DNA from 2 places in the Pontibacter kalidii genome. Region 2 is predicted to be linked to the other one. Evidence: riboswitches for the same ligand, from Rfam matches in the RefSeq annotation. Region 2 holds a riboswitch; the other holds the start of a gene.
The links. Region 2 has a riboswitch for thiamine pyrophosphate ahead of OH144_RS20310 (TonB-dependent receptor). Riboswitches for the same ligand answer to the same signal wherever they lie in the genome.

Region 1 (4,197 bases), 1.7 Mb from region 2:
GTGTCGTAGGGCGGGATGATGGAAAGGGCCTTGTCCGAGATCCACACTTTCACATCCCGCAAACCGGCTTTCAGAAAGAGGTCGGGCACCACGTCGCCAAGCGAGTTAAAGCCTTCGCCCAGGTTTTTCTTGCCTTTCTCGATGCGCAGCTTCACCTCCAGCACCTCCAGCATCGCCTCCACGTTATAATCGGTCTCGCCGTAGCGGTCGAACATGAGGTTGGGCACGAGGTTATTCGGCTCCAGGGCCACCACCCAGCCGCCCGGCTTGGTTACCCGTATCATCTCCTGGATCACGCGCTGCGGGTTTTTCACGTGGATCAGCAGCGTCTGGCAGAGCGTCACGTCAGCAATATCGTCGGGCAGGGGGATGTCGGTGGCGTTTCCCACCTTAAACTCGTAGTCGATGTTCTTGTGGCCAAACTCGCTTTGCGCCCGCTGCCGCGCCTCGGCAATGTAGCCCGGCTCGTAATCCACGCCGTATACTTTGCCGGCGTCGGGCATATATTTGGAGAACTTAAAACCCATCATGCCCTTGCCACAGCCAATATCCACCAGCGTTTGCGTGTAGGGGATATACAGGCGCTCAGCCAGCAGCTCCAGGTAATCCTCGTTCCACCAGTATTCCCGGGCGGGGCCCAGGTGCTCTTCCGAATGCTTCTTCTCTTCCAACAGGTTTATAAGTTATAGTGCCACAAAAAAGCCTCCGGAAGCATACTTACTCCCGGAGGCTTTTATACGTTAAAAGCAAAGATAGCTTTATTTCATCTTTTTCCACTCGGCAATAGCCTTCTCGTTCAGGCGAACATAATCCTGGTTATTGGCTGCCTTAGCCAGTTCCATAGATTTCTCGGCTGTTTTAACGGCGGCTTTGTAGTTCTTCAGCTGTGCCTCAATTTTAGCCTGTGCGTGCAGGTTCCAAAATTTAGGATCCTTTTCGTTGGCCTTTTTCATCCACGCATGGGCTTGTTTCAGGTCGTGGCCTTTTTCAAGGTAATAGTTCGCCGCTGCTGCATACAGGTTCGGGTTCACGTTGGTGCCTTTCACCACGTGCTCGTTTATCTGCGCCATCACTTTGCTGTCTACATCAGTTTTTACCGTGAAAGGCACCACCACATTGTCCCACATGATCTCCACATCTGCCGCATCAGCCTTAAGGTTGGCAAAGTTAATGGTGAAAGACTCTGCTTTACGCGGGTTCGGCTGCGGTTTCACCTTAAAGCGCACCAGGTCCTCGGCCTGGTTGTAGTCCTGGCCGCCATCGCCCCAGTGCTTGGTGTTTTTATGGATGATGATGGTCCACTCGTCCTTGCCCGGAATGGTGTACAGGGCATACTCGCCCGCAGGCACTTTATTTCCCTCAATGGTGACGTCCTCAGAGAATTTGATCTTGGTGGAGGCATTGGCACCAGTGCGCCATACTTGGCCGTAAGGCACCAGGTCGCCGAAAATCTGGCGATCTTTCACTGCCGGACGAGAATAGTCCACGGAGATGGTTCCCAGGCCTACGGCCTGCTCAATTTTCTGCGACGGGCTTGCAGCCGGCATTTTTATACCTTGCGCCTGTGCAGCGCCTGCGCCCAGCATAAGTGCTGCTGACAGGGCAAAGCCGATGAGTGCTTTTTTCATGGTTTTCGATTAGGTTTTAATTTGTTGATGCTGGTGTAATATTACACATTATCTTAAAATTTAACCAGTAGTGCACCCATGATTGCGGAGCTACTGGCCATTGTTTGTGGCGCTGTTTTTTATTCTCTCCGAAGTTTTATACCTTAGCAAAAGTACACGGGGTGCTTGACGACTATAATGTCCTCAGGCTGAGATGATACCCGCAACCTGATCTGGATAATGCCAGCGTAGGAATTGTAACCTCATGGGGTACTTTGCACAAGTATATTCCCTTCTTCCTATCTGCCTTAAACAGTCAGGCTATTTTATAACGCTAAAATACCTGCTGTGAGCAATCTGCAACAACAAAAATTCGACCTGGTAACCCGCGACCTGCGCAAGTGGCAGGGCCGCGAAGAATGGTTTTTTAACCGCGACCACACCGACACCTACGAACTCTGGTATGAGGGCCGCTACAAGCGCGCCGAAGTATGGCAGAAAAAGGTGATCGGTCAGCTAATCAAGAAAGATGAACGTGTAAAGACACTGCTGGAGTTTGGCTGCGGCACCACCCGCTTTACCCGCTGGTGGAAGGAAATCGGGATAGAGGCAAGTGGCGGCGACATCTCGCCTTTTATGCTGGGGCAGGGCGTGCATCTGTTCGACGGCGACCTGGTGCTGGCCGACTCCCACCACATGCCGTTCAAGGATCATACCTTTGATGCCCTGGCCTTTATCACCACCTTTGAGTACTACAAAGACCCCGTGAAGGTGATTCGGGAGGCGGCGCGCGTGGGCAAGTATGGCATTGTGTTCGGCATGATGAACCGCAACTCCCCGAAGGTAGTCAGAAGAAGGGTGCAGGAGATGTTCGGCAAAAATCCTTTCTACGTTACGGCCACTTTTTACACGCCCAAAAAGCTGCTGGCGGTGATAGCGGAAGCCTTACAAGGGAGAGACTATACGATAGAATGGACCGCAACCGGCCTGCCCCAGTGGTTCCCGGTACAGCAGTGGCACCAGCCCTATGGCGATTTCTTTGGTATGTACGTACGCCTAAACGATGCGATATGAGCGCCTTTGACGACAACTCCGGAAAGCTGGCCGTTGCCACTTTTAAAGAGGTGCTGTTGCCGCAAAGCGGGGCGCAGCGGGAGGAGGTGCTGGTTGGCCCCCGGTTTGGGGTAGATACGGCTGTTATTGATTTGGGCAATAATCTCGGAATGGCTGTGTCGAGCGATCCGCTTTCCCTTATACCTTCCATCGGGCTGAAGGAGTCGGCCTGGCTGTCGGTGCATTTGCTGGCCAATGACATGGCTTCTACGGGCTTTGCTCCCATGTATGCGCAGTTTGTGCTCAACCTGCCCACCAGCCTTTCCCTGGAGGCATTCAGGGAGTACTGGGGGTATATGCATCAGTTTTGCCAGGAGATAGGCGTAGCCATTACCGGAGGCCATACAGGGCAGATCGAAGGCCAGAACTCCACCATTTCGGGTGGCGGTACCATGTTTCTGACGGCTCCTCTAAACGAGATACTGACGAGCGACAAGGCCGAGCCAGGAGATATACTTGTCGTCACGAAAGAAACCGCCCTTGTCTCCTCTTCTATCCTGGCCATGAGCTTTCCGGAAACGGTGAAGAACAAACTGGGCTGTGAAGTATGGGAGAATGGGTGCGAGAACTTCTTTCAAACTTCCTCGCTGCCCGATGCCCTGGCTGCCAGGGAGGTGCTCAAAAGCAATACGGAGCTGAAAGCCATGCACGATGTGACAGAGGGCGGCGTCGTAGGGGCTATCTGCGAGATGGCGAATGCCTCCGGCTGTGGCTTCAGAATCTATAACGATGCTCTTCCGGCAGGAGAAGCACAGCTCCAGATAACCCGGCTGTTCGGCATCGACCACCGCTTCTGTGTTGGTGCCGGCTCTATGGTGATGGCTGTAAAGCCAGGGAAAGAGCAGGAGCTTATCTGTCACCTAGCTGCCAAATCCATCAAGGCAACGGTAGTCGGCGAAATGCTGCCGCGGGAAGCAGGTTTCAGGGTGGTGGAGAATAGCGAAGAGAACAAGTTATCCTTCGATGGGAAAGATCCTTATTGGGGGGCATTTTTTAAAGCGCTGAAAGCAGGGTGGAAATGAGAGAGAATAGCAAAATTACCAGTGGAATTTACCTCGTACTGGACCCAAGCATAAACCAGGTGGTGCTGCTACAAAAGGTGCAGGAAGCCTTGGAAGGCGGCGTGAGCGCACTGCAGATCTGGAATAACTGGCCAGCTGACTACAGCGCTGCTGATAAAAAAGCCCTCATCAAAGATTTAGTCGATCTTGCCGGTGCTTATCAGGTGCCTTTGTTGATAAACGAAGAGTGGGAGTTGCTGAAAGACACGGAACTGTCGGGTGTTCATTTTGATGATATTCCGGAGAACCTTGAAGGCATGAAAGCTGCAGTTGGGCGAGATTTTATCACCGGAATTACCTGCAGCAACAACCTGGACGTGATACGCTGGGCCACCGAAAATCAACTCGACTATGTATCCTTCTGTGCGGTGTTTCCTTCGTCCTCGGCGGGCAGCTGTGAGCTAGTACGACCGGAA
Region 2 (4,197 bases):
CGAGAACGAGAACTACAAAGTGGGCGTCGACACGCTGGGCGCCGAGCTGCACCACTTCATCAAGAAAGATGAGAACCTGGAGTTTATCTGGCAGGCCGACCCGCAGGTATGGACAGGCCACGCGCCCAACCTTTTCCCGATTGTGGGGGAGCTACCGGGGCAGCAGTACACGTACGAGGGGCAAAAGTATGGCATGAAGCGCCACGGCTTTGCCCGCCGCAAGGAGTTCAAGCTGGTGGAGGAGCAGCACGACAAGCTGGTTTTCCAGCTGACCGAGGACGAGGAGACGCTGCAGCAGTACCCGTTTGAGTTCAGGTTGCTGATCGCCTATACATTGGAGTGGAACAAGCTCTCGGTTACCTACCACATCGCCAATACAGGCAAGCAGAATTTATACTTCTCTGTTGGTGGCCACCCAGGTTTTAATGTGCCCTTTTACCCCAACGAGTCGTATGAGGATTACTTCATCGAGTTTGAGAAAAAGGAAACACTGCACCGCCATCTGCTGAGTGAGGATGGCCTGCAGAACGGCGACACCGAGGCGGTAATGGAGCAGGAGCGGGTGCTGCCCCTGAAAAGCAGCTACTTCTACAAAGATGCGCTGGTATTTAAGGAGGTGCAGTCGGAGAAGGTGGTGCTGGGTAGCCACAGGAACGCACGCAGGGTGGAGGTGGAGTTTGAGGGCTTCCCGTACCTGGGCATCTGGGGTAAGCCGGAGCACCCACGCTACGTGTGCATTGAGCCCTGGTGCGGCATTGCCGGCAGGGTAGGCGAGAGCGGTGACATCACCGAGAAGGAGGGTATCAACCAACTGGCCCCGGAGCAGAGTTTCGCCCGCACCTATACCATCACGGTGCTGTAAGCACAGTCGTTATTGGTTGTTCGTTATTAGATTCTCGCTACTAGATGTTGAGTACGATAAATCACGCCTAACTCCTAAACTCTCTACCTCCCCAACTCCTAAACTCCCTAAGCTTTTCAATCAAAAAGCCCCGTTATGTTTCAACATAGCGGGGCTTTTTGATTGAAAAGCTTAGGACCTAGTGCAGCGATGGCTCCGGGAATTTCGGAACCGTAATCTTCCTGATGTCATACTTCGGTTCGAAGTCGCTTACAGGAAGTGATATGCCTGGTGGAAGGTCCAGATCTGGCAAGTCATCTCCTAAAGGCTCGCCTCCATCATCGTCGTTGTCGGTAGATGGGGGGCGGTTGAATTTAGTGCGTGGGGAAAAGGCATAATATGCCAGTATGGTTAGCAAGGCTACTGTATACAATATGCTGATCATCATCACGGTTCTCTTTTATTTTTCAACTTCTGCTGATCTCTCGGCGCGGCAAAAAGCTTGTTTACGAAAGGTAAAAACTATAGTGCCCTTTTAAGCTTTAGAACGTACTTTCAGGCTAAGTGGTTATCTGCCAGAGGTAAAATTTAGCAGGAGCCGCCAAGCTTGTGTTATGGGTTGCTGAAGTATAAATCAATCCTGTTTTGGTTTAGAAGAGAAAGCGACATACCTTTGCCCGTACTCAGGGGTGCCCAAAGATTACGGGCTGAGATCATACCCATAGAACCTGATCCGGGTAATGCCGGCGAAGGGAGAGGTTCGGGAAACAAAGTAGCAGGCTGCCTACCCCTGGCATGTCTGTATGTTTCACCATTTTCTTTTTCTATAACCAATGAAAAGCTTTTTAATTGCGCTGGCAGCGATTGTACTGCCAATGCAACTGTTGGCGCAGCATACCCTGAGCGGGCGTGTGAGCAATGCCGACACAAACGAGTCCCTGGCCGGTGCTACCGTCGTGCTGCAAGGGGCCAACACCGCTACGGCCACCGGCAGCGGCGGCACATTCTCTTTTCCCAACCTTCCGGCCGGCACCTACACGCTAAGGGTGAGTTTTCTGGGCTTTGAGCAGCGGCAGGTAAGTATAAACCTGGCCCAGGACGAGCAGGTGCAGATACAGCTGCAGCCGCAGGCCCAGCAGGCAAGCGAGGTAATTGTGCAGGCCACCCGCGCCGACCAGACCACCGGCACCACTTTTACCAACGTAACACAACAGGAGATAGCCGAGCGCAACTTTGGGCAGGATTTGCCATACCTGCTCGAGCAGGTGCCATCGGTGGTGGTAAACTCTGATGCCGGCGCAGGCGTGGGCTATACCGGCATCCGCATCCGGGGCTCCGATATCACGCGCATCAACGTAACGGTGAATGGCATCCCGGTTAACGACTCGGAGAGCCACGGTACTTTCTTTGTGAACATGCCTGACTTTGCGTCGTCTGTAGAAGATATTCAGGTGCAGCGCGGTGTGGGCACCTCTACAAACGGAGCCGGTGCCTTCGGGGCAAGTATAAATATCCAGACCCAGCAAGTGCGCCGCGAGGCCTATGCCGAAACTGATAACAGCTATGGCTCTTTTAACACCTGGAAAAACAACGTACGCTTCGGCACGGGCCTGATCAACGGGAAATTTGCTTTTGACGGCCGCCTGTCGCGCATCAAGTCGGATGGCTACATTGACAGAGCCTTCTCCGACCTGAAGTCGCTGTACTTTTCGGGAGGCTATTACGGCGATAAAACCTCGGTTAAGTTCGTCACCTTCTCGGGTAAAGAGCAGACCTACCAGGCGTGGTATGGCACCCCGGAGGCCCTGGTGTACGGCAACGCCGCCGACCTGCAGGCCTACATAGACCGCAACTGGATAGAGGGAGCAGACAAGGAGAACCTGCTGAACGCCGGCCGCAAGTACAACTACTACACCTACGACAACGAAACCGACAACTACCAGCAAGACCACTACCAGCTGCACCTCTCGCATGATTTTATGCCGGGCCTGACCTTTTCGGGAGCGCTGCATTACACCCTGGGGCGTGGCTACTACGAGCAGTTTAAGGCCGATGACGACCTGGCCGATTACGGCTTGCCCAACGTGGAGATCGGCGGGGACACCATTGAGTCGTCGGACATCATTCGCCGCCGCTGGCTGGACAACAGCTTTTACGGGGTGACCTATGCCTTGCAGTATAACCCGAACGCCCGCCTGAACGCGACCCTGGGCGGCGCCTGGAACACGTACGACGGCGACCATTTTGGGGAGGTGATCTGGGCACGCTATGCCTCCACCTCGAACCTGGGCGACCGTTACTACGACAACAACGCTAAAAAAACAGATTTCAACATCTTTGCCAAAGCCACCTACGGCCTTACCGATAGACTGAATCTGTTCGGAGATATACAGGTGCGCACCATCAACTACGCGTTCGTGGGTTTCGACAACGACCTGGAAAATATAGAGCAGGAGGTGGATTATACTTTCGTGAACCCGAAAGCCGGCATCACTTATAACCTGCAGCCAACGCACCAGTTGTATGCCTCTTATGCGGTGGGCAACCGCGAACCGGTCCGCGACGACTTTACAGAGTCTACCCCAAGCAGCCGGCCGAAGCACGAGACCCTGCGCAACGTAGAGGCGGGCTACCGCGGGCAGCTGGCCTTGGCAGAGGTAGGCGCAAACCCGCTTACGGCCGACCTGGAGGCGAACTACTTCTACATGAACTACAAAAACCAGCTCGTGCTGACAGGCCAGATAAACGATGTGGGAGCCTATACCCGTACCAACATCGACAAGAGTTACCGCCAGGGCATAGAGCTTGCCGGTGCCCTGCGCCTGGGAACCACGGCCAAATTAAGCTCCAACTTAGCCTACAGCCAGAACAAGATAAAAGGCTTCCACGAGTTTATTGATGACTACGACAACGGCGACCAGGCCGTGAACAACTACAACGAAACGACCATTGCTTTCTCCCCGGCCTTTATTTCTGCCAGCCAGCTGGAGGTGGAGGTGCTGAAAGGGCTGCGTGCCGCCTTCATCTACAAAACGGTGAGCAAGCAGTACCTCGACAATACTGAAAACGAAAGCCGCATCATCCGGCCTTACCAGGTAGGTGACCTGCGCCTGCGCTATAACATCGGGTTTAAAAATGTACTGAAAGAGCTGGAGTTAGGATTGCTGGTGAATAACGTGTTTAACGAGAAGTACGCGGCCAACGGCTATACTTTCAGCTACATTGCCGATGGCGCTCAGACAACCGAGAACTTCTACTACCCGCAAGCCACGCGCAATTTCCTGCTCTCCGTTGGCCTGAAATTCTAAAGTATAAATTCATACTTTCTGTAAAGAAGCCCCGCCATTCGGTGGGGC

Region 1: linked by a shared signal. The riboswitch ahead of OH144_RS12790 (class I SAM-dependent methyltransferase) and the one ahead of OH144_RS20310 (TonB-dependent receptor) in region 2 are both predicted to bind thiamine pyrophosphate.

The regions. Positions count from the first base shown of each region.
Region 1 covers NZ_CP111079.1:3,050,643-3,054,839, reverse strand. The annotation lists gene OH144_RS12800 (class I SAM-dependent methyltransferase) at 1-671, opposite strand, end outside; gene OH144_RS12795 (DUF2911 domain-containing protein) at 759-1,628, opposite strand; TPP riboswitch at 1,776-1,880, shown strand; gene OH144_RS12790 (class I SAM-dependent methyltransferase) at 1,956-2,681, shown strand; gene OH144_RS12785 (AIR synthase-related protein) at 2,678-3,742, shown strand; gene OH144_RS12780 (thiamine phosphate synthase) at 3,739-4,197, shown strand, end outside.
Region 2 covers NZ_CP111079.1:4,786,805-4,791,001, forward strand. The annotation lists gene OH144_RS20300 (aldose 1-epimerase family protein) at 1-862, shown strand, start outside; gene OH144_RS20305 (hypothetical protein) at 1,041-1,289, opposite strand; TPP riboswitch at 1,517-1,613, shown strand; gene OH144_RS20310 (TonB-dependent receptor) at 1,675-4,149, shown strand.